2 regions of the Flavobacterium alkalisoli genome follow, and region 1 is predicted to be linked to the other one. Evidence: riboswitches for the same ligand, from Rfam matches in the RefSeq annotation. Region 1 holds a riboswitch; the other holds the start of a gene.
What was found. A riboswitch is a leader RNA that binds a small molecule or an ion and turns the genes downstream of it on or off. The one in region 1 is predicted to bind cobalamin.
Positions count from the first base shown of each region.

Region 2: another riboswitch for cobalamin. It lies ahead of FUA48_RS13440 (adenine nucleotide alpha hydrolase); the one in region 1 lies ahead of FUA48_RS16950 (TonB-dependent receptor plug domain-containing protein).

Region 1 is NZ_CP042831.1:3,728,335-3,743,562, forward strand. It holds gene FUA48_RS16945 (YncE family protein) at 1-587, opposite strand, end outside; gene FUA48_RS16950 (TonB-dependent receptor plug domain-containing protein) at 602-2,434, opposite strand; cobalamin riboswitch at 2,468-2,669, opposite strand; gene FUA48_RS16955 (ABC transporter substrate-binding protein) at 2,718-3,857, shown strand; gene FUA48_RS16960 (iron ABC transporter permease) at 3,864-4,895, shown strand; gene FUA48_RS16965 (ABC transporter ATP-binding protein) at 4,907-5,686, shown strand; gene FUA48_RS16970 (hypothetical protein) at 5,683-6,063, opposite strand; gene FUA48_RS16975 (lipocalin/fatty acid-binding family protein) at 6,220-6,480, shown strand; gene FUA48_RS16980 (hypothetical protein) at 6,482-6,988, shown strand; gene FUA48_RS16985 (hypothetical protein) at 7,070-7,477, shown strand; gene FUA48_RS16990 (YceI family protein) at 7,506-8,048, opposite strand; gene FUA48_RS18455 (hypothetical protein) at 8,354-8,518, shown strand; gene FUA48_RS16995 (hypothetical protein) at 8,525-8,872, shown strand; gene FUA48_RS17000 (DUF6526 family protein) at 8,957-9,391, opposite strand; gene FUA48_RS17005 (N-acetylmuramoyl-L-alanine amidase family protein) at 9,397-9,969, opposite strand; gene FUA48_RS17010 (YdeI/OmpD-associated family protein) at 10,103-10,663, opposite strand; gene FUA48_RS17015 (HAD family hydrolase) at 10,673-11,365, opposite strand; gene FUA48_RS17020 (putative glycolipid-binding domain-containing protein) at 11,475-12,032, opposite strand; gene FUA48_RS17025 (hypothetical protein) at 12,166-12,552, opposite strand; gene FUA48_RS17030 (M48 family metalloprotease) at 12,549-13,118, opposite strand; gene FUA48_RS17035 (TetR/AcrR family transcriptional regulator) at 13,314-13,937, shown strand; gene FUA48_RS18650 (TolC family protein) at 13,927-14,736, shown strand; gene FUA48_RS18655 (TolC family protein) at 14,766-15,228, shown strand, end outside.
Region 2 is NZ_CP042831.1:2,927,335-2,942,562, forward strand. It holds gene recG (ATP-dependent DNA helicase RecG) at 1-721, opposite strand, end outside; gene FUA48_RS13410 (hypothetical protein) at 737-1,651, opposite strand; gene FUA48_RS13415 (M1 family metallopeptidase) at 1,758-3,833, shown strand; gene FUA48_RS13420 (DUF7660 family protein) at 3,834-4,091, opposite strand; gene FUA48_RS13425 (hypothetical protein) at 4,093-4,665, opposite strand; gene FUA48_RS13430 (hypothetical protein) at 4,673-5,263, opposite strand; gene FUA48_RS13435 (acyl-CoA thioesterase) at 5,326-5,709, opposite strand; gene FUA48_RS13440 (adenine nucleotide alpha hydrolase) at 5,728-6,423, opposite strand; cobalamin riboswitch at 6,525-6,701, opposite strand; gene FUA48_RS13445 (DUF7935 family protein) at 6,751-7,275, opposite strand; gene FUA48_RS13450 (ATP-dependent helicase) at 7,476-9,815, shown strand; gene FUA48_RS13455 (L-threonylcarbamoyladenylate synthase) at 9,891-10,511, shown strand; gene FUA48_RS13460 (YtxH domain-containing protein) at 10,572-10,841, opposite strand; gene FUA48_RS13465 (hypothetical protein) at 10,872-11,066, opposite strand; gene FUA48_RS18400 (hypothetical protein) at 11,311-11,484, opposite strand; gene FUA48_RS13470 (GNAT family N-acetyltransferase) at 11,613-12,152, opposite strand; gene fabG (3-oxoacyl-[acyl-carrier-protein] reductase) at 12,293-13,039, shown strand; gene FUA48_RS13480 (hypothetical protein) at 13,090-15,117, shown strand; gene FUA48_RS13485 (META domain-containing protein) at 15,194-15,228, shown strand, end outside.

The DNA.
Region 1 (15,228 bases):
TTAGCCGGGTTAAATACAGTTATAGATGTACCGCTACCGTAATATCCGTTAGCTATATAAAGTTTTCCGTTCTCTGCAAGTACTCTTTCTGCATAATTATTAAGATCTACAGTAGTAGTACTAAAATCTTCAAGATTAATTACAGTAAGGAAATCGTCTGCAAGCCCGTAATCGTTAGTATTTGTTACATAAGCCTTACCGTTTATAACTACACCATAACGCGGATTAGTAAAATCAGTATCTATACTTGCTACAAATTCAAAAGTATAACGGTCTACAACAGTAATTTTGTTTGCCTGCCCTGAGATGATAAATGCATAATCATCACTAAAGAACATAGACTGAAGGTAAGTACCTATAGCAGGAGCATCCGGATTTACAGCAGTATAGATATCCTGCTCTAAAGCACCATTATTACCAATAAAAGACACTGTCCCTGAAGACGGGTTACTGTTACCTTCGTTAAGTACAAAAGTTCCGTTTGCATAAGCACCCGAAGCTACAGGAGTGTTATCGTCATCACTGCTACATGACACGAAAAACAAAGAACCTGCTAATAAAGCGAATAGAGAATTCCTAAGTTTCATAGAATTAGTTTTAGTTAAAGTTTAAGGGTTATATATATATTATAATTTATGCCGGGCATTTGCCTGCTGTCAACATTTACATAGTCTGCATTCCAAACATTAAGCACCTGTGCGCCGAGCCTGTATATTTTTGATTTTCCGAAATTATACTCCACGCCCACATTACCTGTATTGTAAGCGTCTATATTATATCTTGAGTTATTGTCTGATCTTGTAAACACTTCCCCTACATAAAGAAACTGGTAGTAGGCAGATAGTTTTTTATAGTTGTAGGACAGTGCTCCCGAAGCTTTGTGATAAGGAACATAAATTAGCTGATAGCCTGTGGTTTCATCTTCCGATTTGGTATAACCATACACGGCATTAAATGCAAACCGATGGTTATTGAATTCTTTGGTGTATTTAAAGGCAGCTTCAAGGCCATAGGTACGAACCCTGTCTGTGTTCTGTGGTCGCCAAACACTGCCGGTAGGCAGCCATCTAAGCATATCCTTAAGCTTAATGTAATATCCGGTAAGGGTTAATGAGGCATTTTTTACTGTAAACTCATTACCTATTTCTCCCTGTACAGAGCTTTCCGGTTTTAAGTCGGTATTCCCGCTACCCTGCCAGTATAAATCCTGAAAGGTTGGTATCCTGAAGTTTTTGGAGCCGTTTACCCTAACCAGGTAAAAATCGGAAACCCTGTATCGTACACCTGCCGAATACAATAGCGGACTATCATAATTATTGGTAGCTTCTTTTCTTAAGCCTGCTTCATACAAAAGTTTTTGGGTAACCGCATGACTAAATAATAAACTGGCAGAACCAATACTCCTTTCGGCTCCTTCAAGATTAGAACCATACCCTTTGGTTTGTGTAAAATTGAAAACCGAATTAAGTTTTATCTTATCGTTTATCTGGAACAGAAGGTCGTAGTTACCAATTACCGATTCTGATTTTCCGTAATCATAACCTTCGTCATAAATGTTGTCATAGTACTTGTACTTCTCACTCAGGAAAGCCCCCTTAAGCTTAGAGGTAAATCTGCCGTAATTACCTGTCCATTCCAGCATATTACGGGTATTGAGATTGTAGTATTTCGTTCTGGTTTCAGAAGGGAAAATAAGCGAGAAATGCCTTTCGCCGTCAAACAGGTAGCTATAAAGGGTAAGGATATTGGTTTGATTGATTTTATAACCCACTGTTGCCGAAGCACTATTGTTATAATACTGACCGTTAAGATTATGTCCGTCCTTACCTACATAGTCATAATCGTTATCAGAACTGTTTCGGGTAATGCTTAATGCGGCACTAAACTTATCATCGGCAACAGTACCGGTATAGTTAGCCCCAAACGTATTAAAGCTTCCGTAATTTGTCCTTACTGAATTGGTGAATTTCTTTTTATACTCCAACTCATTGTTAAGGTGAATACTCCCCCCTATAGCGCTGCTGCCGTAAATAACGCTTCCGCCACCTGCCCTTACATCAATAGCATTAAAATCGCGGGTATTAATTACATTAAAATCGGTTTGTCCGTTAAGCTGTGAGTTGATATTAATACCATTCCAAACCACCGCAGTCTGCTGGGCAGTAGTCCCCCTGAAAGATGGTGAGGATACCATACCCAGCCCGTTTTCCTTGAAATAAACTGTGGTGTTATAATTCAGTAACGAAGTAAGCGACGACTGGTTGATATTGATAACCGAATCGTTAAGGGTTAGTATCGATTGTGTATTCGTAAAGTTTTTTAGTTGGGTGTCCGATATAACCACTTCCTTCAACTGAACAATAGCATCCTGTTGCGCCCAAATATACTGGCACAGTAATACTGTAAAAACTAGGATGATCTTTTTAAGCGTCATAATTTCCTGAACCTTTTTTCCCGAAGGTTCGAATAATTGTTAACTCCTAAGGCAGGTCTCCTGGCTTGCGTACTGTTGTTCACCTTCCCGCCCATACAGGCAGTGGCATGCAGTTAACAACAGCCTCCCAAAAGGGATAAGCTTACAGTTGCGGGAACAGCTCAGGTATTACACCTGATTCCCTTTTAATGCAGTGTGCTGCCAGCACACTACAACCTTAAGTTGGGTGCAAATATAGGATTTATATTGAAATTTATACATTTGCAGCAGTTTAATATTTGTTATGAAAATCCTACACTACCCAATTATTGCTTTTTTACTGTTGCTTGCAACAGGCTGTAAAAAAGAGCAAAAAACGACTGATAAAACCGCTTCAACTGTTGAAAATTCAGTTACTTATGCAAACGGACTGGAGATATACAAATACAACGGATTTTCTATAGTTAAGGTTACAAATCCGTGGCCGGATGCCGAGGAAAGCTATACTTATGTAATGCAGCAAAAAGGCGGCGCAGTGCCCGATAGCCTTAAAAAATATATGGTACTTGAGGTACCTTTGCAATCGGTTGTGGTAACTTCAACCACACATATCCCCTCACTGGAAATGCTTGGGGTAGAAAATACTCTGGTAGGCTTTGCCCATACCGATTATGTTTCGAGCGAAAAGACCAGAAAACGTATTGACGAAGGCTTTGTTAAGGATGTAGGTGTAAACGAAAGCATAAACACCGAAATAATGATAGATCTTGCTCCAGATGCTATTGTAGGCTTTAGTATCAGTAGCAATAACAAGTCGATGAATACGCTTGAAAAAAGCGGACTGAAAGTATTATACAACGGCGACTGGACAGAGCAGAATCCGTTAGGAAAAGCAGAGTGGATTAAGTTTTTCGGGGCTTTGTACGGTATGGATGACAAAGCAGACGAACTGTTTAAACAAATAGAAAAAGATTACCTTGAGGCTAAGGAAATTGCCAAGCAGGCAACAGACAGGCCAACTGTTCTTGGCGGGGCTATTTATCAGGATCACTGGTACCTGCCACAGGGCGACAGCTGGGCAGCATTATTTTTAAAAGATGCCAATGCTGATTACCTTTGGAAAGATTCTAAAGGAACCGGTAGCCTTAGCCTGTCGTTAGAAACGGTACTGGATAAAGCTCAGGATGCAGAATACTGGATTGGCCCAAGCCATTTCACGTCGTTACAGGAAATGACAGACAGTAATCCGCATTACGGGCAATTCAGGGCGTTTAAGGAGCAAAAGGTATACTCCTTTAGCAGTAAAAAAGGACCTACGGGCGGAGTGATTTATTATGAGCTTTCGGCAAACAGGCCAGACCTTGTACTTAAAGACCTTATAAAAATATTACACCCGGGATTACTTACAGACCATAAACTTGAGTTTTTTGAACAACTTAAATAATTTGCCTTGCTGTACACCAAACGATATACATTACTTTTTTCCTTACTGGGTATAGCCCTAGTAGCTGTATTTTTGGTAAACATCAGCCTGGGGTCGGTAAACATACCTGTAAAGGATGTGGTGCAAAGCCTGCTAGGTAACGGTGCTTCTAAATCTACCTGGGAATATATTATCGTTAACTACAGGCTGCCTAAGGCCATTACCGCAGTTATTGTGGGCATGGGGCTTTCTGTAGGCGGACTTTTAATGCAAACGCTTTTCCGTAACCCGCTTGCCGGTCCTAATGTGTTGGGGTTAAGCTCAGGAGCGAGCCTTATGGTGGCGATGGTTATTTTAGGCGGAGGTATTGTTCCTGTTGTGGGTAGTTTTTTCTCTTCCGCTTACGGACTTGTACTTGCCTCTACCCTTGGTAGCTTCATGGTATTGCTGGCTGTACTTTTAGTTGCCCAAAAACTAAAAGATACCATGGCGATACTTATTGTAGGCCTCATGTTTGGCAGTTTTGCCAGTGCTATAGTTGGGGTATTAAGTTATTTTAGTAATGCCGAACAGTTACAAAAATTCACCTTTTGGGCATTAGGCAGTTTAGGTAACCTTTCGTGGGAAAACATTGCCATACTTTCGGCGACCTGTATTATTGGTTTACTTATGGCAGTTGCCTGTATAAAACCATTAAATGCCATGCTATTAGGTGAGCGCTATGCACGTAGCATGGGTATCAACTTTAGCAGAACCCGCTTCATCATTATATTATCCACCAGTATCATAACCGGCTGTGTTACTGCTTTTGCAGGGCCTATTGCCTTTATAGGACTTGCGGTACCGCACATGGCAAAATTGTTATTTAAAACAAGTAGCCACATGGTGTTGTTTTGGGCAACACTGCTTGCAGGTGCTATTATTATGCTTATTTGTGATACCGTTACACAATGGCCGGGCAGTAGCTTTGTATTGCCTATAAATGCTATAACCTCTATTATTGGTGCACCTATAGTTATATGGCTGCTATTCAGGAAAAAGAAAGGAGCTTTCAGTTAAAAATGAGCAGTATGGAAAAAGTTTTAACCGCAAACGGATTGAGCATTGGCTACCCTGAAAAAAAATCGGGAGCGGTAATAGCCCATGATATAAACCTTAACCTTACAAAAGGAAGCCTTACTGCGCTTATTGGTGCAAACGGAATAGGTAAGTCTACCCTTTTGCGTACACTTACTGCCATACAAAAACCCATAGCAGGAAACATACATTTAAACGGAAGGGAACTGACTTCTTACCATGCAAAAGAACTGGCCCAAAACCTGAGTATAGTGCTAACGGAGAGCCTGCCGCCAAGCAACCTTACCGTTTTTGAACTTATCGCTTTAGGAAGACAGCCTTATACCAACTGGCTGGGAACACTTTCTCAAGAGGATATTACACAGGTAACCAAGGCCATACAGCTTACACAAATTGAGCATCTTGCCGATAAAAAGCATCATGAAATAAGCGATGGGCAATTACAAAAAGTGCTTATAGCACGTGCCCTGGCTCAGGATACGCCCATAATAATTCTCGACGAACCCACTACCCACCTTGACCTTCTGCATAAGGTAAGCCTGCTTCGCCTATTAAAACGGTTAACGGCAGAAACGGATAAGTGTATACTTTACTCTACCCATGATTTGGATTTGGCTTTGCAGTTAAGCAGTAACATTATTGTAATGACCCCTCAGGAAGTAATTCAGGATACACCTGCTAATTTAATTAGCAAAAAAGTATTTGACCGTTTATTTAACGACGACAGTATTACTTTTGATGAAGAAAAGGGTGGTTTTATTGTAAAGGATTAGTCTTCGTCAATACTCTCTTCTGTTTCCTCTTCATATTCATCATCTGAATCTTCATAAAAAGGATCGGGTTCAAAATCAGTCCTGTTACTGTAAATAAACTGAAACTCCCCTAAAGGGTTACCATAGTAAAACTCATTATCACTAACTACCTTAACGTAGTTTTCTTTATCATACACGTCATAAAACAAGCCATCCTCTCCTTTTTTGTATAAATTAGTACCTTCGGTAATATATTCAAATATCACTTCGGAATCAGTCTGACTTACTTTTATCTGATCTATACCATCTATTGTGGTATAAATGCCGGGTACCAGCGTTTGTGCAACGCCAACAACAGCATTCAGCAAAAACAACACTACTAAAACAGCCTTTGCCATAGTAAGAAATTTATGGGTTATCCTATCAAAGATAACGCAAAAACCAGCCCATAAAATACCCATTACTAAGTATTTTTCTTACGCCTTTTAACAAAAGGTAAACATAGCCCCGCTTATAATTTCTGTAACTTTACTATAAATCAAAATCTAAATATTATGGCTAATCAGTTTACAGTAAAATATCCGGGTGATAAAACCGAACTACTCAACAAGATAAAGAGTACCGTAGGCGATAAAGGCAATTTAGCCGGAAACGACCAAACCGGTAATTTTGAAGGCAATACCCCACTGGGGAAATTTGCAGGAACCTACTCTATAGAAGGTGACGACATCACCATAAGCATAGACAAAAAACCTTTGCTGATATCTAACAGCAGGATACAGGAAGAATTTGAAAAGGCTCTTAAAAATTCCTGATATGAGGATAACCTTACTATTACTCTTTTTTTATTGTGTTGCATGGGCACAGCCTCCGGTAATGGAATTGCAGTCTTATGGATTTGATCCAATAGAAGTAAGTATACCCAGCATCCCTAATGACAAACTTATAAAGCTTACACAAAGTTGGGCCAGGGAGTATAACTTTGGCAAAAATACTGTTGATATTACTGAAGTGACAGACAACTCATTAACCATAAGCTCTTTTAAAAAGAATGCATTTTACTACCGTAACTATGGGGAGGTTTTTTATTTCAGGATACATTACAACATGAAAATCGAGTTTAGCCAAAACAGCTACAGGCTAAGTTTTAATGTTGATGATATTTATACCGATGGCAACGTACTTATAGAATATAAGCTACCGGACTATTTTGATTCCTCAGGAAAGCTGAAGGACGGATACAGCGCACTAGATGATTCGCTTGAAAAAACAGTTAATAATATAGTGCAGTCACACTACGATTTTATTGTCAACTACAGGTAGCGCTAAGGCTTTGTTAAATGGCTTTTGTTTTTGTGATGTAAGTGGTAATATTATGACAGAATAACCTAAAAATCAATTGCTATGACACAGGGAGGAACAGATGACCCAAAAGATTTAGGGTCTAAAAAAATTGACAACAGGGAAAAAATGAGTCCTAAAAATGAAGGCTTTAGCGGCGAGAACCTGCCCAATAATTATGACCCTTCTAAAAGGAAACTAAAACCCGAAGTTGAAAAAGATGAGGAAGGCAACATGGAGATACAAAAACGTGCCCGAGATGTAGATGAGGAAAATGCAGTGCCCGTAAGCCAAAGTGATAAAACTACTCGCGACAATGGTAGAGTAATAGACAAAAGCCGCGGTACTGCCAATGAGGCCGAAGATATGGAAACAGCAGAAAACCGCGATTTCAATTCGGATACGGAAGAGGACAGATACCCGTCTTCACATCCTGAAAACAAACGCAATCGAGGAAATATGGACACATAAAAAAGCAGGATAAAATCCTGCTTTTTTTTTAATTATAATCGGTTTCCTTTACGAATTGTATGTTAGCATGCATTTTAATTTCTTCTCCCAATACCAGTCCGCCTGCTTCTGTAGTATCGTTAGAATGTATATCAAAATCATTACGGTTTACTTCTCCGGTTATATCAAAGCCGGCTCTCATATTTCCAAAGCCGTCTTTAGCTTCTCCACCAAATAATACTTTAAAGGTTATTGGTCTTGTAATGCCTTTTATGGTTATGTTACCGGTAAGGTCATACCTATCCCCATCAATGTGATTAAAAGATTGAGACACAAACTCCATTTCAGGATAGTAATCAGCATTAAAGAAATCGGCTGACTTTAAGTGTTCATCCCTTTCTACATTATTGGTGTCTACACTGTAAACATCAACAGTAAGTTTAAACTCGGCATCGGTAAAATCATCCTTACCGGCATACATGGTACCTGAAAACGCCCTGAAATACCCTGAGATATTTGCTATAACCAAATGCCTTATCTTAAACTGTATATCAGAATGGGATAGATCCAGTATCCATTTTGCTCTTTCCATAGTAGTATGTTCATTTTTAAAATTGGTTAATATGCATTTTTAGTTTCCTTTTTATAAGGATAACCTTATAATACAACTACTAATTTACTCACTATTACCCCCTCTTTTACAACTATTTAAGTGAATTGTTTGTTAAACTTTCCTTTACAATTGCTAAGACTCTAAATGTTAATATGCTTTATATAGCGCGCTTCCGCATAGTGTTAAAGCTTTTTCTAACATTTCCCGTAAAAAGTAGTGTTAATTGGCTACTGTAGCCAGTATATAGTGGCGAACTTTGTATATAACCAAAAAATAAAAGAGTTATGGGACATAATGAAGAAGACCAAAGACAAACTCCCGCTCCTAAAGTTTCAAGTGGGGAAGATTTGAGTGAAACTGACATTAAAGGAACAAAAAAATATGTTTCTGAAGCTGAAAAGGTCTCAGAAAGAAAGGAAAGAGAAAACAACAATAATAATTCAAACTAACATATTATGACTGATAAAAATGAAAATACCGGTCATTTAGGAAACAAGTCCGACGAGCCTGTAAGGGCAAGGGGACGTAATGCTGACCGTAGGGAATATTGGGAAAGGGACAACAGGTCCTCTACAGAACGTAACCTTGACGATGCAAGGCAAATGCACTCCAGAACTTTTAATGAAGATGAAGGCACATGGCGCGAAGAACGCAGGGCTAAAGGAGATACAGACCGTAACTGGAATGAAAGTGATCAGATGCAGCGCAGCCCCGGCAGAGACATTGATGAGGAAAGAAGAACGCACGGACGTTATAATGATGACGAACAACATTATGACCACGACGACCGAAGAAATATCTAGGAGTTAGAGAAAGATTTTTTTGTGTGGGGTTCCAACCCTAATTCTATGTAAGAAGCCTGCTTTTAGAGCAGGCTTTTTTTTATTTTATACCCTGTTATTATCGGGTTTCCAGTTTCTAACCGATTTCTTTATAGAATTTGGCGACAGGTTCTCGTCTATTGCCCTTTGCAATAAGGCGGGAAGCTCATCATCGGGAGCAAAACGAAGCGCAAAAAGCTGTCCTTTGCTAAGATTCTCTTCATAAGGCTCCAGCCTGTTGCCGGTAGTTGCATAATAACGGTAACGCAGTTCCAGTAAAACTATCCTGTCCTGCAGCGTTAAGGCATAATGTTGCCTTAGCATAAAGCTTACCAGTGTAACCGATAAAAAAAGAAGGAACATAAATAGCCATATAAGCCAGTCTTCGTTATTAAAAGCATATCCTACACAAATACCCATTAATAAAATCATTACAGGGTAAAACACAAAATGGTGCGGTGTGTAAAAACGTATATGATTTGTATAGTTCTGTTCTTTCATGATAATTATTTTATGTCGGTAATAAAGTTCGCTATTAAGTTAGCAAGCTTATCCTGACCTTCTTCTGTTGTAAGGTAACCTCTGTCTTTTTCTGAAGTAATAAAGCCCATTTCAAAAACAAGCGCCGGAGCTTCTGCTTTTTTAAGCATATAGAAACCCGCTTCTTTAGTTACCACATTATAATCTTTTCCTATTTTATCGGTAAGCTGTTTTGCATACTGTGCCGACTGTTCTTTCTGGTCGGATTCATTAGCTATAAAAATTTCCATACCTGAAACAGTATTTTCAGGATTTCTTGCAGCATTAAGGTGTAAAGATAAAACAAGATCGGGCTTAATCTTATTGATGGTCTCTACTCTTTCGTTTAAGTTGACGAATTCATCTCCTGTTCTTGTAAAATGAATTTTTACATCCTTGTTGTCTTTATTAAGTACTTCAATTTTCTTAGCGATAATTGCAGCAATATCTTTCTCCATGTAATCATTATATACAGCTCCATAGTCTTTACCGCCGTGTGCGGCATCTATAACTACGTTAAATTTTTTTTGCTGAAATTTGGTAATGCAAAAGCAAAACATATTAGTACTCCGATAGCGAAAAGATTTCTGATAAGGTGTTTTTTCATAATTAGCTGGTTTTGAGTTTATGTGTATACTAACACCACCAAAAATATATAAAAAAATGTGCGCTTTAACGTACAAAAATGACCTTTTATCGGATTCTTTGGCTTTTCTTTGACGTATCTATCAGTTTTTCCAGTCGGGATATCTGTGTTTTTTCCTGCTTGGCAGAAGTAACCCAATGCTTCATAAGATTTTTATAATAAGGCGCCTGAGCATTAAAAAATTCCCAGGCAGCTTTATGGTTTTTAAAGATTTTTTCCTGCTCATTGGTAAACTCTGCAGGAGCTTTCCTTTCATGGGAATATATTTTAGTTTTGCCCTCTTTCAGTTTTTCATAAGCTGCTATCCCCATAGGCTTAACCAAACCGGCTGCCAGCAGCTCTTCCATCTTTTTTACGTTTACTGCACTCCATATACTGGTTGTCCTTCGCGGAGTAAACCGTATGGAATAAGCTTCTTTATCAATAGTACGCCTGATACCGTCTATCCAACCAAAACATAGCGCCTCATCTACCGATTGTGGCCATGTAATACTTGGCTTTCCGGTACCTACCTTATAAAAACCGACAAGCAGCTCAGCGGCTGTTTCATGATTCTCTTCCAGCCATTCCCTAAAGTGGGCAGGAGTTTTAAAAAAGTGTGGTTTCATGGATAGTTATTAAGGTAGCAGTAATGGGATAATTTCGTTCAGTTTTTTTATTTCATAAAAATTATCGTGTTCAATTTCATGATCTATAAGCTCGTGTGCCCATGTAGTATGAAACGGAACATGACAGGCATACCCGCCAATATTAAGCACCGGCAATACATCCGACCTCAATGAATTCCCTATCATAAAGAACTCATGCGGTTCTATATCCAGCCTTTTTAAGAGCTTGTTATAGTTAAGTTCTTTTTTATCGGCCATAACCTCTATGTGGTGAAAGTATTCCCCAAGGCCTGAATCATGCAGCTTACGCTGTTGGTCTTTAAGGTCGCCTTTTGTTGCTACGACCAGTTTATAATTCCCATGAAGTGCCTGTAGGGTTTGCTCTACCCCTTCTAATAATACTATGGGCTTTTGCAGGAGTTCCTTACCCAGTTCCAGTACCTTATCGATATGTTTTATGCTAACAGTACCATCTGAAACCTCTATGGCTGTTTGTATCATGCTTAGGATATAGCTTTTAATGCCGTAACCATACAGCGGAAGATTTTCTATCTGGTGTTTAAAGAGTGCTTGCGACAGGCTTTGATGGGAAAGATAGTTTTCCATGAGTCCGCAAAATTTCTTTTCGGTCTCTTCAAAATAGGGTTCGTTTATAAAAAGGGTGTCGTCGGCATCAAAGGCAATTACTTTTAAAGATTTCATGGCTTTACAAATGGTTTTCTACAAATTTAAAGATTTAGCTTAAACCTTACATTGAATAATAAAGCCATTCTCAATTTTATGCACCATTATACAAATGCCTTAATAAAACTTATCGTATCTGTACAAGCTCAAACAGCCCCGGGTAATCTACAACAAAACCATCCTTATCTACCTCAATATCTGCCGTAAAGCCTTTCAGGTTATCAAAGCGGTAAAGCTGCTCGTCCAACCTGGTATATTTTTGCCTTTCCCTTCTTGCCTCATTAGCCAGTATATCTACATAAATAAGGCTAATCTCTTTGCTTTCGCCTTTCAGTAAATGTAAATTATTTACCGGAAGCGTGTTTGTTAACGGAGTTAGCGATATATCAATATAGTTACAGCCCTCAAAGTAAAAATGAGGCAGGTTCTTTTTGCATTTCCAGTGTTCGTTATCATCTAAACCAAGGGAATATTTATAGGTCTTATCAGCCACATTAGCCGATATCTCAAACGACCTTACTTCCCAGTTATTGTTAAGTGTTAACCAGTATTCTGCATAAACAGGTTTTCTTTTAACCCAACCTTCAATTTCAGAATGTACCGAGATAGTGGTATCACGGTAATTTACGGCACAATGTTCGTCTGTGTCGTTTTTTATTCCCTTCCATAAAATACTCAACTGCATATCCGTGAAAATTAAAAGCGGTTTAAGCTTGAGCCAAAACCGCATCTAATTTACTATTTTATCAGCAATTAATCATTAATAATGAGACATTTAACGCCTTGCCTTTAGTACACCCACTGTACTACCCGATTCGTTAACCAAAGCACCCACCATTACCTATATAAAGGTTGGTTTTATCATTATCGGTAAGCATCATTTTATATCCCGATCTGTTTGATCTAACGAGTCTGGCCACTAAATATACCTTATCTCTTTCCACCTGAACCAGGTTACCTTTTACCGTAAGGTAATATTTGCCCTTAGGATCATCACGAAAGTAAGCGTCACTCGCTATGTTCTTATCATATTGTGCACTTTGCTGTATCCTTTCCTCACGAGTCAGGTTTCTCTCTACTAAAACCTGTTTCGGTTGGGTTACCTCTTTTGGTTTTTCGGCTATTACTACAGGTTTTGGTTTTTCCGGCTGGGTTTGCACTACGGGTTGTGCAGCAATAGCAGTCCCTCCTCCTGCCCTATTCATCCTGCCGCAATGGCAATAAGCCTGTCGCTTTTAGGCGGATGAGAATGCGACCCCTTAATACTGGCTATGGTACCCATTACTGCCTGTGCATCGGCAAGAGTGGCTCCCAACCTGCCCAATACAAAACCGGAAAACTCATCGGCATCCAGCTCGGTTTGTGGCCTGCTGCCCACATTGTCCAGCGTATGCCCGTTAAGGTGGTGGCCTATTTCATGTGCCAGTATACTTATGGCTGCCCAGTCACTACCCGTTACCGAGTTGATGTTAGCCATAAACTTTGGGTTATATAATATATAGCGTTTGCCTTTTAAAATAACGGCAGCTGCATTAGGTACATTTGCAGCACGCAATTCAAAATTAGCTTTAAGGCCAATTACCGACATAATATTTTTTACTGCCGACTCTGCCGAGGCTTCGGGTTTATAGGCATGGATATCACCCGTAACAGCTTCTCCGTAATAACTGCACATTTGGGTATATTTTGCCGAAGCAAATACCTTTTGTGCACTAACTCCGGCCGTACTGCATAGGGCAAAACTTAATAGAAAGGCTTTTAAAATCTTCATTTGGCTTAGGAGAATAAATTTGACATTTGGTTTTATATAACATAATACTAACGGAATAAATTAAAGGGTTAGTATACTTTTTAACACCCTTACTAACTATAACGTTATTTGTTAAATAACTGTTAACAGCAAATTTAAACAAACGTTTAATTTAAACAAACGTTTAACTTTGCAGAGAATTTTGAATTCTATATCATGACAGAATACAATGATAAGCAGTTAGAGATACTCAAAGCAGCAGAGATACTGTTTGCCAGCGAGGGCTTTGACGGCACTTCTATAAGAAGTATAGCTAAGGCTGCTAAGGTTAATATTGCAATGATCTCTTATTATTTCGGTTCAAAAGAAAAAATGCTGGAAGCTCTTATTATATACCGTACATCGGATATGAGAATGCAGCTTGACATCATTTCTAAGGAAGATCTTACTCCTTCCGAAAAAGTAGACCGACTTATAGACCTTTACATTTCCCGTATTAATAAGAACAAGTGTATGTACCAGATACTGCACTTTGAGCTTTCCACCAAAAAAAGAATAATGGACATGAAGGCATTTACCGATGTAAAACGCCAGAATATGGAAGCCTTTACCAAAATTATTAATGAAGGGCAGGAACAGGGAATATTTAGAAAAGATGTAAATATTAATCTTATACCCCCTACTATTATGGGTACACTGGTACATTTCCAGATGAACAGGCCTTTCTTTGAGGCTCACTTAGGAATCAGTACCGATGAGGCTTACGAAAACTATATAGAAAACGAGTTAACAATTCACATTAAACAAACCATTAAAGCACTTTTAGTTCATGAAAACTAGATATTTACTGCTGGCCGGGGCGTTATTTCTTTCCGGCATTACTGCAATGCAGGCTCAGGAGAAAAAGTCGCTTACCCTTGATGAGGCCATAGGTCTGGCAGTTACAAAAAGTAATGAGGCGACACTTGCCGATACTAAGGTTTCCACTTCAAAGTATGAAATGGAAAGCGTAAAGAATAATATTTATCCTGAAGTTAAACTTTCAGGGCAATACCAAAGGCTTACAGATCCTAACATTACTCTTAAAATCCCTACAGGAGACAGTAATGACGGAGAAACGGCTTCAGGCTCACCAAAAGTAGACCAGCTTATGTTAGGTATGGCAACTGTGGGTATGCCTTTGTTTTCGGGCTTTAAGCTTAAAAATAGCATAGAGGCTTCAACCGATGCTTATAATGCTGAAAGCTTTAATGCAGCGCATACTAAAGAACAAATTGCAATGCAAACCATTGTATTGTATGTTAACCTTTATAAAGCTCAGGAATCTATAAGCCTTATACAGGAAAACCTGAAAAGCGCTAACCAACGTGTTACTGACTTTACAGCTATGGAGCAAAATGGCATTATTGCCCGTAACGACCTGCTTAAAGCACAGTTACAGGCATCTAACATTGAGCTTTCTCTTGAAGATGCTAAGAAAAGAGCTTCTACCATTAACTACCAGCTGGTAACATTACTAAAGCTTCAGGAAGGTACACAGCTGGAACCAAACTCTTCTTATTTTGAAGAAGCTTCTGAATTAAACACTGCTATTACAGAACAGGATGCCATAAATCAGAGGAATGACCTTGAGCTTTAAGATGGCAGCAAAAAGCCAGCGAAGCCAACATGAAGGTTGCCAAAGCTGACTACTACCCTACAGTAACACTTTTAGGTGGTTATGCAGCTATTGATATTAAAAACGTATTTCAGGTAACCAATGCAATTAATTTTGGTGTAGGTGTTTCTTATGACATTTCTAATCTGTTTAAAAACGGTAAGCACGTTAAAACTGCTGCCAGCCGTGCAGAAGCTACAAGACAGGAAGTGGAAATACTTACCGACAGAATTAAGGTTCAGGTACAGGATGCCCTTGAAAACTATAACCTTGCCATTAAACAAAACAGGGTTTATACACAAGCCGTTGCCCAGGCGGACGAAAATTACCGTATAGTAAAAGATAAATATGATAACGGCCTTAGCGATACAAACGACCTTTTAGAGGCAGATGTTCAACAGCTACAGGCAAAATTAAACGAAACATTCTCTAAAGCAGATATTACTCAGCGTTACTATGAGCTGCTGAATGTTT
Region 2 (15,228 bases), 800 kb from region 1:
TAAGATTTTTGGTGATAAGTTGTAACTGAATAAAAAACAATTCTTCAAACTTTAGCCTGAACTGTGCCTTAGCCAGTATTTCCTGACTTTTAGGGAAGTGAATATTAAACAGTGCTGCATTTTTAGGGATAAGCGCTAATTCCTGTAACAGGTTTGCCGGAAGCGTTTCCTTAAACAATGCCTGTGTTTCAATAAACAGTTGCTGCATTATCTTGTTTACCACCTTATTAGTGATACCGCGTTGTGTAAGCTTTTCGGTACTGGGGTAAATGGGCTGCATGGCACTGCGCAGGCTTTGTTCATGCTCAGTAAGCAGTTCCATTTCAGGATGCGCCATATTGAACACTCCGTTAAAAGAACTCACTTTACCAAAAATAACATAGGGAACATTGATCTTTATGTTTTCCCTTATCCATTTATGTCCCTGAAACCAAACCAGTTCCATTTGTCCGGTATTATCTGTAAACGTAGCTACAAGGCGTTTGCCGCGCTTTTGCTCAACGGTTTTAATATTTACAACCTTACCAACTATCTGTACTTCCGAATTGCTGTTTTGCAGTTCGTTTATACGGTAATAGCGTGTACGATCTATATATCGGTTGGGGTAAAGATTTATAAGGTCGCCATATTTATGAATGCCCAACTCCTTGCGCAACAATTCACCCCGGGCAGGGCCTACGCCTTTAAGGTATTCTATAGGAGTTTCTAACAGGTTATTCATTTTGGCTTGTATTCTTTATTTAAAACTTTCAATTATCTCTTTATAAACAGAAAGTTTTTCGGCTTTATCTTTTGTTTTAACAGTAATAAGGATTCCGTTTTCCAATATGTCTTTATAAGAGCAGTACGCTAGAAGTTTATTGTTAACTACATAAATACATGAACCCTTGTTGACGTTAGTCCAGTCATTTAAGTATTCTGTTTTGAGTAAAAATTTTGCTTTTAACTCTGTATCATCGGTCTGCTCCATAACAACACCCTTAAATATACTGTTATCAAGCTTTTTACGGTAACTAATAGATGTCTCTTCGTCCAGATTTAAATATTTGTATGCAGGAAGTTTATATTTGTGTGTGTAATAGTCACTTATTGTTGTGTAAAAACCTGTTTCACAATATTCCCTCTTTTTAACAGCCTCATAAATTCTTTCATCTTTATGTGGAGTATCTTCCATAACATGTGTAAAATCTCCTTCAATACTGATCTTAAAATCTTCTGTTCCGTTTGTATAGTTCATTTTGTTAATAGTACCAATAAACCTGCCTGTAATGGTTTCGTCCCAATTAAAAAAGTCATTATTTAGAACAAGTTCATAAGAATCAAAATCTCTTAGAGTAACTATACCACCACCATCATCCCAGTAATAATATTTAGGTGTTATTTTACCTTTTGTAAACTCTAATAGTAAACCCTCAAGAGTATATCCACCATCTATTACAATTACTGATATTGTATCTTTTCCAATAACATCACCAACAGTTTTGGCTTCTCTTTTTAGAGAAAGTACCGATATACTATCCTTCAGAGAATATCGGGTAATAATAAGTTTCTTAGCTGTTGGCTGTATATTTTTATCAAAAGAAATGTTTTTCTGACTGAACAAAAGTTGCATTGAAAATAATGTCAGTAAGATTAAAATTCGTTTCTTCATTTTTAATTATAAGGATTGAGTTACGAAGATAAAGATTATTCAATAAAACTAAAACGTAATATTTACCTCTGTATTTATTAGATTTGTGTAAATGCTAAGAACTTCCATGAAACACTATTTTCTTGCCGCTATACTCTTACTAAGCCTTTCGGGTTTTGCCCAACAATATAAAAAAGCGGACTTTAAAACACTTGATGCATATCTTACGTTTGATGTTTCTCATAAAAAAGTGATGGGTAAGGTAAAATATACTTTTGATTTACTTGAAAAAACCGACACCATTACCATTGATGCCCACGACATGGATTATGCTAACGTAACCATTAATGGGAAAAAAGCAGGTTTTGTAGATGCCCCGCATGCTCTAAAATTATACAAAGGTTATAAAAAAGGGAAGAATACGCTGGAGTTTGACTATACAGCCCAACCCAAGCAAACGCTGTATTTTGTAGGTGAGGGAGATGGTCTACAGATATGGACACAGGGGCAGGGGAAGTATACCAGCCACTGGCTACCCAGTTTTGATGATATGAATGAAAAGGTAATATTTAATATTACTATTGGCTATGAACCGGGATTTACCGTTTTATCAAACGGATCAGCGCATACTCAATCTATTATTGGTGACAAAAACCTCTATTGGCATTACAAAATGCAAAACCCTATGAGCAGCTACCTTGTAATGCTGGCTATAGGAAAATTTGATAAAAAAATTGAGATTTCACAATCAGGAACACCAATACATTTATATTATAGGCCTGAAGATCTAAGTAAATTTGAACCGACTTATCGTTACAGCAAACAGATATTCGATTTTTTTGAAAAGGAAATAGGGGTACAGTATGCCTGGGGAATTTACAGGCAGATACCTGTTTTGGATTTTCTTTATGCCGGTATGGAAAACACGACTTCTACCATATTCTCTCAGGATTATGTGGTTGATAATATAGGTTTTAACGATCGCACTTATGTAAATGTAAATGCCCATGAGCTGGCACATCAATGGTTTGGCGATCTTATTACGGCCAAATCAGGTGAACATCACTGGCTACAGGAAGGTTTTGCTACCTATTATGCATTGCTTGCAGAACAGGAGCTTTATGGAGACAATCATTTTTATTACGAACTCTACCAAATGGCCGAAAGGCTTCAACAGGCTTCAAAAACTGATACGATACCTATACTTAACGAAAAGGCAAGCTCTTTAAGCTTTTACCAAAAAGGTGCCTGGGCATTGCATGTTCTAAGAGAAGGCGTAGGGCATGAAAACTTTAGGAAAGCAGTAAAGGCTTATCTTGAAAAGTATGCTTTTAAAAATGTTGATACCGATGATTTCCTGGCAGAGATAAATAAAGTATCTAATTACGACACTCAATCGTTTAAAAAGCGCTGGTTGGAAAACCCGAAGTTTGAAGTAGGGGAGGCCATAGACCTTTTACAGAAAAACGAATTTATTCAGCAGTATTTTGCTATAGGCGGCCTGCAGGATAAGCCTTTTGAGGAAAATCAGGAAATGTTTACGAATATAATGGAGTCGGATGCTTTTTGGCCTTTAAAGGAAGAAGTATTGTTTCAGCTGGCAGAAGTTCCTTTTGATAAAAAGGCGGTAATAGTGCGAGCTGCCATGAAAACAAATAATGTAAAGATTAGGCAGGCTGTAGCACGAACAGTTACAACTATTCCGGACGAGTTTTTTGATGAATATAAATCCTTAATGAAGGATGAATCATACATTACAAGGGAAATAGCCTTGAATGTACTTTGTACCCGCTTTCCTGAAAAGATAGGGGAGTTTTTAGATGTTTCGGATACCTGGGTTGGGTTTAATGACAAGAATCTTCGTATACTGTGGCTTACTTTTGCCTATACTACCGAAGGTTATCGAAGTGACCTTAAAGAAAGTTATTATAGCGAACTTCAGGAGTATGCCTCTCCTAAATATGAAAGCAGTATCCGCCAAAATGCATTGTCTAATCTTATGTATATTGGTAAACAGGACGAGGTTGTTTTAATTAATCTTGCCCGTGCCACACAGCACCACAAATGGCAGTTTGCCAAATTTGGCCGTGACAACATAAGAAAGCTCCTTAAAAAAGACGGTTATAGGGATGCCTTTACAGCAATATTGCCTCAGCTTAAGGATAACGAAAGAAAAAGACTCGAGCAGTTACTGGTAGAATAGTTATTCGTAGGCAATAGCTCCTCTTAGTATATCTGCAAATACCTGCCAGTCTGCTATATCAGGATTTCTGTCTTGTTTTGTATTTTTATGTGCACCAGGTATATCCACAGCGTAAGCAGACAGTGCTTCTAAAAAAGATTCGAGGGCATTGTTCTCCCAATTTTCTGGTTTTGAGGTGTAGTATTTATGCAGAAGTTTTAGAAACTCAACAAAATCTTTCCTACTTGTAATTTGTTTATTATACAGTTCATCTTCCATGTTACTCAATTTTCACCGTTTTGATAAGTTCTGAGTATAATTTTGAATAGTCATCTTCTGACGGAATATCTAGAAATTCCATCTGATATACATATTTTTTATAACGTGTTAAGTAAACTGTGTTTCTAATGACTTGGTCACTATTTTCTGTAGTATAAGTCATTATTAGATATAGGTATTTATTGTTATTAATAATAATTTCTGTAGGTTCGACTAAGATTTTGAAATTATCATAGTAGTCTACTTTTTTTAAACCAGATGTTACTTCTTTTTTAAAAATATCAAAATCATCTATTATGTTTAAAACCATGCTAAATGTCATGTGCGGGTAAATTCTATTATGGGGTTTTATAGAATGTACTAAAGAAACTAGATAACCGTCTTTAAATAAATCATCCTTTTCGGCTTCACTTAATATCGTATCTGGAGGGACTATTGTCACATCATCCCCATTATCGATTACCCATCCTTCAGGAATATCTATTGAAAAGCCAAAAGTTTTACTTTCAAATCTTTCTTGTGCAAATGATAGATTAAAGCAAATAAGTAAGGTGTAAAATATTTTTTGCTTCATATTTTTATTAACCAACTTTAATAGTCTTTACCGCTGCTTCAAATTCTTTAGAACGGTCTTTGCCTTTTATCTCATCGGTAAAATTAAGATGGAAAACATAGTTTTTATATGGTATAACGTAGGTATAAGTACGTATTGTAGTATTCTTACCGTTTACCATCATAGAGTAGGTAGCAATATAATATACGCTCTTTATCCCTGAAATTTCTATTTGTTTAGGCTTCTGTACAAATTTAAAGTCCAGTTGGTATTTCTTTAAGGCTTCAGCATTTTTCTCGGTAGCCTTTAAAAGTTTTTTAGGATCTTTTTCAGAATTGCCGGCTACATTAAACTGCATTTTAGGAGTATAATTACCACCTTCTTTAATAGTTTCCCTGTCATAAAAAAGAGTAAGGAATACAGAACGGCTGTCGTCCAGTATTTTTCTTCTTTCGGCATCACTAACCTCAATATGTGCAGGAAATCCGTCACGATTGTCTTCCCACCATGTTTGCGGAATCTCAATAGTAAACCCGAAAGCCTTGTTGTTGTATATTTTTTGTGCAAAGGCAGAACTTACGCTTAACAGAAGTAAAAGGGCTATTAATGTCTTTTTCATGGCTTAAATTATTTAGTAGCAAACATAATCAAAAAAGGCATCCGATTCCAGATGCCTTTTAATTAAACGATTTTTACAGGGACTTTATTTTCATCTATAGCCACAAAAGTAAATTCTCCTGTTACTGCTTTTTCCCTGCTGTTTTCATACATCTGCTCCACATAAATCTCTACTCTAACCTTAAGGCTGGTTGTACCTACATAAGTAACCTTACCTATAAGTTCTACAATAGTTCCCGCAGGTATGGGCTTTTTAAAGTCGATACGGTCACTGCTAACGGTTACCATACGCTGACGGCTAAAACGTGTTGCGGTTATAAAAGCAACCTCGTCCATTAGATGCATGGCAGTTCCTCCAAATAGCGTATCATAATGGTTTGTAGTGTTAGGAAATACAGCTTTAAATATTCTTGTTTCCGATAGTTTTATTCTTTCTTCAGTTGTCATGTTTATGGAAGTTATTTGTTAAGGCAATAAGTCGCAAAACCAGTATCCGGTTTTGGTGCCGTGATTATCATATTCTCTGTAAATAGTTTCACCAATAGTAAAATCTACTGGTTTTTTAAAGTAAGAGGCGTCAAAGCAAAAGGTATGAAACTCTCCGTTTTCACCACATGGGTCTACATCGTCCGGAAGTTCCTTAATAAAATCATGGTCAATAACACGGCCCACAAATGATTTGTCCAGTTTAGTACCGTTTACACAAACCGTTATGGTTTTAAATCCGGAGTCTATAAATTCAGTGAGCAATTGTTTTGTGTCTTTCTTCCAAAGGGGAAATACCGCTTTAAGGCCAAATGGTTCCAGTTGCTTTTCCCTATAAACTTTAAGATCTTCCAAAAAGATATCTCCAAAAGCAGCCGTAGTATAATTTTGCTCAAGTAATTCATCAACCTTAGCACGCATTATAGCCTCATAATCTTCATTGCTTGGTTGTAACGGGAGTTCTATGGTTGTTATAGGTATACCAATGGCTTCAACCTGTTTTAAAAGAAGTTCTTTTCGTAGTCCGTGCATGCTTACACGATCGTAATGAGAGTTAACCGAAGTTAGCAGGCAGTCTACACTGTAGTTTTTATCCTGTAACAGATAATGTAGTGCAAGCGCACTGTCTTTGCCGCTGCTCCAGTTAAAATAAGTTTTTTGTTTGTTCTCCGTCACTTTTTTGAGTTTATAATGCTTTGCGGAGCAGGGTGAAGGCATGGCACACTTTCTCTTTAAACAAAGATTAGTGCCAGGACATCACTTTAACCGCGAAAGCATAGTCATTATTTAGTAAGGCAGGTCTCCTGGCTCGTACATTTTATCTTCCTTCCCGCACTGGCAGTGGATATTTTGATAAAACTTTTATAGTACTTTACAGTTGCGCGACAGCCCGCGATTTTCACACGGTTCCCTATTAATCTGCGTTAAGCAGAACCTTTTGGCAAATATAAACTAAAAAGGCATCCTTTTTAGGGATGCCTTATATAAAATACTGTAAAGATGTTATTGCCACATTTCTGCTACCTCATTTTTAAGGTAAGCAACAGCTACACTGCTGGGGCTTTGTTTATCAAACAAATCGGTAAGTATAACCTCTCTTAATTTGTTTGCAGAATCTACCTTTTCACTCATACTAGCCTTACGTATCATTTGTATGGTAGCATTTTTAGCAGTAGTAATTATATCCCAGCTTTCAGCCGATATATATATCTGCTGAGTAAGATTGTGCTCATATTCCTGCTCAATTTGTGCAATTACATAATCTTCATAATCAAGTTTGTTTGATGACTGCGGTGCAATTCTTATAAGTAGTTTAGAAGGATTAATCCTTTCAAGAAAAAGCACCAATCTTTCATAAGCCTGTAGCCTTAAAGGCATTGCATGCTTTTGTGCATCTTTGTGTAAAAGGTAACGGCGGCGGCCTTCGTCATTTTTACGTTGTGTGTCAAAAAAATAGTAGGCAACAAATCCTACTATTATAGAAGGTAGTGTATAGGCAAGTACATCAATAAATTTTGTGAAATCCATGTTTAGTAATAGTTTGGTGTAATAGTGTAACGCAGTTTTTTATTATAAAATTGTAAGAGGCGAAAATAATCAAATACTTTTTGTAAGGTAAATTTATTGTGAATAATTTTTAACAAAAAGTAGGGTAGTAGAGATAAATAAGAGGTTTAAATCCCAACCAAAATTCGTTACTTTTGCTCTTTATAAAAGTTATGACGGAAATAGAAAGATATATAAGCCAGTTAAATGAAGCGCAAAGGGCTCCGGTTTTACAGAAAGACGGGCCTATGATTGTAATTGCGGGTGCAGGATCGGGTAAAACAAGGGTGCTTACCATGCGTATTGCTTATCTTATGGCACAGGGAGTGGATGCATTTAATATACTTGCACTTACCTTTACCAATAAGGCTGCCCGTGAGATGAAAAAGCGTATTGCCGACATTGTGGGTAACTCTGAAGCTAAAAACTTATGGATGGGTACCTTTCACTCAATCTTTGCTAAAATACTGCGTTTTGAGGCCGATAAGCTTGGTTATCCGTCAAACTTTACTATTTATGACTCTCAGGACAGTATACGCCTTATAGGTTCTATTATCAAGGAAATGCAGCTTGATAAGGATGTCTATAAACCAAAGCAGGTACTAAGCCGTATTTCTACTTATAAAAACAGCCTTATTACCGTTAAGGCCTATTATAACAACCCTGAACTTCAGGAAGCAGATGCAATGTCTAAAAAACCACGACTTGGCGAAATATACGAGCAGTATGTGGAACGTTGCTTTAAGTCGGGAGCGATGGACTTTGACGATCTTCTGTTACGTACTAACGAGTTGCTTAACCGTTTCCCGGATGTACTGATGAAATATCAGGATCGTTTCCGTTATATACTGGTAGATGAGTATCAGGATACCAATCACTCGCAGTATCTAATTGTAAGGGCGTTATCAGACAGGTTCCAGAATATTTGTGTGGTAGGTGATGATGCACAAAGTATCTATGCTTTTAGGGGGGCTAACATCAACAACATCCTTAACTTCCAAAAGGATTATGATAATGTACAAATGTACCGCCTGGAGCAAAATTACCGTTCGTCACGAAACATTGTAGAGGCAGCAAACTCTATTATAGATAAGAATAAAACCAAGCTTGATAAAGTGGTTTGGACGGCCAATGAGGACGGACCTAAAATTAAAGTGCACCGAAGCCTTACCGATGGTGAGGAAGGCAGGTTTGTAGCCAGTACTATTTTTGAGGAGAAAATGCAACAGCAGCTTAAAAACGGAAGTTTTGCGGTGCTGTACAGAACCAATGCACAATCCAGGGCAATTGAGGATGCTTTGCGTAAACGTGACATTCCTTACAGGATTTACGGAGGATTATCGTTCTATCAAAGAAAAGAGATAAAAGATGTATTAGGCTATTTAAGGCTTGTTATCAATCCTAAAGACGAAGAGGCTCTGGTAAGGGTTATCAACTATCCTGCAAGGGGAATAGGGGGTACGACTATAGAAAAACTTACTGTTGCCGCTAACCACTATAAGCGTTCCATTTTTGAAGTAATGGAAAACATAGACAGGATAGACCTTAGATTAAATGCCGGTACAAAAAACAAGATACAGGATTTTGTAACCATGATTAAGAGCTTCCAGATAATTAATGAGACTCAGGATGCCTTTTATCTGGCAGAACATGTTACCAAGAAAACGGGATTAATACAGGAGCTTAAAAAAGATGCAACTCCCGAGGGTATTGCCCGTATAGAAAATATAGAAGAATTACTAAACGGTATAAGGGACTTTATTGAAGGACAGAAAGAGGTAGACGGAGCACGAGGAGCTTTATCTGAATTCCTTGAAGATGTGGCTCTGGCTACCGATATGGATAAGGACACCGGTGATGATGACAGGGTAGCGCTTATGACTATTCACCTTGCAAAAGGCCTTGAATTCCCTCACGTGTTTATTGTAGGTATGGAGGAAGATTTATTTCCTAGTGCCATGAGTATGAATACACGTAGTGAACTGGAGGAGGAGCGAAGGCTGTTTTATGTGGCGCTTACACGTGCAGAACATCAGGCTTATCTTACCTATGCACAATCGCGTTACAGATGGGGGAAACTGGTTGATAGTGAACCTTCACGATTTATAGAGGAAATTACAGATTCTTTCCTGGAATACCTTACCCCTGTAGAGACTAATTATCGCTACAAACCAATGATAAATAATGATATTTTTGGTGACGTAGATAAATCAAAACTAAGATTAAATAAGCCAACAAATGGTATTCCGCCTAAGTGGGTTACTGATAATGATCCTAAACCGGATAGCGGTATACGCAGGCTTAAGCCTATGTCGAGCGGTTCGGCACCAGCTTCATCAGGACCTGCCATGCCGGACAGTAAACTAGCGGTAGGGAATGTTGTAATGCACGAACGCTTTGGTAAAGGGCAGGTGCTTAATATTGAAGGAGCAGGGCCTGATAAGAAAGCCGAAATTAAATTTGATGTAGGAGGGATTAAAAAACTTTTATTACGTTTTGCAAAACTTGACGTTATAGGATAAGCTTTACATTTAAATTAACGCTTATAATAAATCCCTTTCGTAACTTTAAAGTTCGAAAACTGAAATAGACGACCTATGGCACAGTTCATTAAAATATACCCCGAAAATCCGAATGAGCGAGAAATTGCTAAAGTGATTAAAATACTAAAGGACGGAGGGCTTATAATATATCCTACAGACACAGTTTACGGACTGGGTTGTGATATAACAAACAGCAAGGCACTGGAAAAAATAGCAAGGATAAAAGGTATAAAGCTGGATAAGGCTAATTTTTCTTTCATCTGTAGTGATTTAAGTAACTTATCCGATTATGTTAAACAGATAGACACCAGTACGTTTAAAATATTGAAAAGGTCACTACCGGGCCCTTATACTTTTATCCTTCCAGGCAATAACAATCTGCCTAAGGAATTTAAAAAGAAAAATACGGTAGGTATCCGTATACCTGATAATAACATAGCATTAGAAATTGTACGTCAGTTGGGTAATCCTATAGTTTCAACATCTATTCATGATGATGATGAAATATTGGAGTATTCTACAGATCCCGAACTTATTTTTGAGAAATGGCAAAATCTTGTAGATGCTGTTATTGACGGCGGATATGGTGACAATGTAGCTTCTACAATTATAGACCTTTCGGGAGATGAACCTGAATTGGTTAGGGAAGGTAAGGGAGATCCTGATATCTTTTAAGTAAAAGCATAAAAAAAGCTGCCATTGGCAGCTTTTCTGTTTTGGAATAATATTGTTTAGCTAGTTTGTTGCCGGATCAATATTTTTAGCAGTATTCTCTGCTTTATTTTTCATGTTGTCGGCTATTTCTCCGCCTTTGTGCACTACTTCATCAAATTTTCTGCGTGCACTTTCTTTTACATCTTTGTATTTGTTTCTAAGGTCTTTGCCAAGTTCTTCAGCTTTTTCGCAAGCTCCGTCAAGGTATCCTTTTCTTTTTAACATTACTCCTACTACTGCAAGGGCTGCAACACCGGCTGCAATTCCTAATACTACTTTTTTGTTACTCATAGCTGTTTAATTTATATAATTAATAAAATATTATTTGTTGTCACTTTTCCTGTCTGCTTTTACATCGCTTTTCTCTAATTTAGAGTCGCGTTTTACGTCATCCTTATTATCTAAACTACCTAATGATTTTTGTCTGTCTTTTTGAGGCACAGGCTTAGGGTTTTGGTTAGGCACCATATTTTTAGGAAGTGGATCCTTATCGTGATGTATATTTTGATTTTCCATAATATATGTTTTTAAGACGCTTTACTAAGTTAAGCATTCTGAAACCGCAACTGTATTAACGATGTCTTAAAAACAGGACAAACCTTTGTAGTTTAACGTTTTATTATACGTTAACCTCTAAGGTGTTAAAATGTTTAAGAGAAAAATTCAGGAAAGATATAAGCCTAAAATATGGTATAGGCTTAAAAGGGTATAGCACCCTAAGTGTAAGGTGCTTTAGTAAAATTTAATATGTATAGCGGAACTATACAAAAAGAGGATATTCTTGTTCGTCATCATAGATGTCGCTCTCTTCTTCTTCAAGTTCCATTTGCGCCACAAAATTGTAGACTTTTATAAGTCCGAATCCTGCTAGCATCGCCAGGAAAAATTTTACCAGTTTCATTTCTTTTTGTTTTACAAGGTTAATCTTAATCATTACGTTTTTTTTATTTGATTTTTCTTTTCAAGCATAAAATTACAAATAGTAAATCGAAAGCCCTGTGTCTTTAATAAAACTTTAATATTTAAAGAGTTAATTAGCATTAAGTTATTTTTTTCGTAAACTTATAGATACTTTACCATGGTTATTTTGTCGGCAGGATTCTCTTTCTCAAAAAAGTTTTTTATTATGCCGCACTCCTCAAAACCGAACTTTTCATAAAGCTTTATTCCTCCCGTGTTAGTAGAGTAAACTTCAAGCCATATTATATTCAAATTAGATGTAAGAGCCCATTTTATAATACCCTCCATTAATAACGAACCTATTTTTTTATTATGCCAATCATAAGCTATTCCCATACCTATCATTGCCGTATGGTAAAGCTTTTTGCGTTGATTCCCGTTCAGGTCTATATTTCCTATTAGGTTACCATCATATTCAGCTACTAATAAAAGACTGTTCTCTTCATTACTAAACCTGTTTATCCAGGCTGTTTCTTCCAGTATACCGTTTTTATATTCATCTTCATATAGAGGTATGGAGGCAGTACCTTTTATATAACTTTTTTTAAGCTTTATAAGGGCAGGGGCATCTTCTATTTTACCGTTGCGTATTATTATTTTTTTGCCATCGGGCAAAGTATGTTCGTTATAAATATGTTTCATAATTTCATAACAGCTTAATAATGAGTTTCCCTACAAAAATAAACAACCCTTAGTTTGTAAAACAGTAACAGGGTAAGTAAACCACAAACATTTTATTATATTTGTTGCTCTATAAATAAAGAAACAAACAATACGAACATATGAAATTACTAGAAGGAAAAACGGCTATCATTACCGGAGCGAGTAGAGGTATTGGCCGTGGTATTGCCCAGGTTTTTGCTAAACATGGTGCTAATGTAGCTTTTACGTACAGTTCTTCTGCAGAAGCTGCAAAAACATTAGAAGATGAGTTAATGGCCATGGGCATTAAAGCGAAAGGTTATCAGTCTAACGCAGCAGATTTTAATGAAGCTCAGAAACTGGTAGACGAAGTAGTTGAAACTTTTGGTACAGTAGATATACTAATAAATAATGCAGGTATTACAAAAGACAACCTTTTAATGAGAATCTCTGAGGAAGATTTTGATAAAGTTATCGAAGTTAACCTTAAATCAGTATTCAACATGACTAAGGCGGTACAAAGAACAATGCTTAAGCAGCGTCATGGTTCTATCATCAACATGAGTTCTGTTGTTGGTGTTAAAGGTAATGCAGGGCAAACTAACTATGCAGCTTCTAAAGCAGGGGTAATTGGTTTTACTAAATCTGTCGCACTTGAATTAGGATCAAGAAATATCCGTTGTAATGCTATTGCACCTGGATTTATTGAAACAGAGATGACAGAAAAACTGGGAGCAGACGTTATTAAAGGGTGGACAGAGAACATTCCGTTGAAGCGTGGTGGTACTCCGGAAGATGTAGCTAACGCTTGTGTGTACCTTGCATCAGATCTTTCTGCGTATGTTACCGGCCAGACACTTAATGTAGATGGTGGTATGCTTACCTAATTAAGCAAAAAACTAAAATTTAAACTAATTGAAATACCGATAACCAACTAATGACTACATCTACAGTTTTATTAATAATAGTATCTGCACTTGTAGCCTTTGCGTTATCGTTCTATCAATATTTATTTAAAGCCAAAAAGAGAAGCCTTGTGTTTTTCTTTTTGGCTTTTTTACGTTTTATAACATTACTATCTGTTTTTTTACTGCTTATAAATCCGGTTATTACTAAAAAAGATTTTGAGACGGTAAAAACACCATTACCTGTGCTTTTGGATAATTCATTATCTGTTAAGGAGCTTGGCCAGGATAGTATAGCTAAGATACTTGCTGAAAAAATAACACGTAATAATTCACTTAAAGATAAATATGATGTTCAGCTTTATACTTTTGCGGATGGTTTTGAAACCGGAAAAGAACCTGATTTTACAGGAAAGCAGACACACATAGATCAGGCGGTACAAAATTTAAAGCAATTTTACAGGAACACATCATATCCTGTTGTATTGCTTACCGATGGTAATCAGACTATAGGAAATGACTATGTTTACAGCTTTCAGCAAAATACGGCTGTATATCCCGTTGTTTTAGGTGACACTACGGTTTTTCCTGATTTAAAGATCAATCAGCTTAACGTAAATAAGTACGTATTCCTTAAAAACAAATTTCCGGTAGAAGTATTCCTTCAGTATAACGGAAATAAAACAGTTAATGCGGTATTTAGTATTCAGCAGGGTAATACTACTTTAACTAAGCAAAATATTATTTTTACTAAAGACAAAAAAGCACAATCAGTTACCGTATTATTAGATGCTGAAAGAGTAGGAGTACAAACCTTTAGGGCTGTTATATCGTCACCGGAAGAGGAAAAGAACAAATACAATAATATAAAGAACTTTGCTGTAGAGGTTATAGACCAACGCAGTGAAGTTGCTATAGTATCCTCTGTAAACCACCCAGACCTTGGAGCAATAAAACGTGCTGTAGAAAGCAATCAGCAAAGAAAAGTAACCATACTCAAACCAAACGAAATAAAATCTTTAAACGATTTTAATGTTTTGGTTTTATATCAGCCGGATGCTTCATTTAAAGGATTGCTGGATCTGAATAAAAATGCAGGCCTAAACACATGGATAATAACAGGTACTCACACAGATTTTAATTTGCTTAACCAGTATCAGCAAATGCTTTCTTTTAAGATGACCTCTCAAAAGGAAGATTATCTGGCAGATTATGTTTCCTCATTTAATTTGTTTGCTACACAAAATATAGGCTTTGAGCAATTTCCTCCTCTGGAGCACCCCTTTGGTACTGTTAAGCTTAGTGCAGGTACAAATACCTTATTACAGGCAAGAATACGAAATGTGGCTACAGAGAACCCTTTAATGGTATTTTCTGAGAGTGGTGCTTCACGCAGAGCTTTCCTTTTAGGAGAGAATATCTGGAAGTGGAGACTGGAAACACACATAAAAAACAAGTCGTATGATGAGTTTGATATCTTTATAGATAAGACTATTCAGTATCTTGCCACAAATTCTAAAAGAAAATCACTTACCGTAAATAATGAGAGCTTTTACAATTCGGGAGAACCTATTGCTATAACAGCCCAGTATTTTAATAAAAACTATGAGTTTGACGAAAATGCCAGACTGACTATTATTGTAAAAGGTAATGATTCTGACTTTAGTAAGACGTATGATTTTCTAAAAGGAAACAATGAGTATAAGGTAAATATGGACGGATTACCTACAGGGAAATATACTTTTACTGTAAAAGAAAATACCTCAAATACTACTTTAAACGGAAGCTTTGAAGTTCTTGATTTTGAAATTGAAAAACAGTTTGTAAACCCGGATCTTACACGTTTACAGCAAACGGCTGGCAATACAAATGGTCAAGTTTACTATCCTTTACAAATAGAAAAGCTTATTGATTTTCTTTCTAAAAACGATAGTTATAAAGCAACACAGAAAGTAAAAACTACAAAGTCACCACTTATAGACTGGCTCACTTTATTAATTATACTTTGTTTATCATTAGCAATAGAATGGTTTACAAGAAAGTATAACGGGCTTTTATAAAAACCTTAAAAATATTATAACAGCTATATTTTCTGACGATATTTGGCTAAATTTGATATAATCAAATAATCGAGTTATGAAAAAAATAGCGCTTTCAGCTTTAGTATTTTT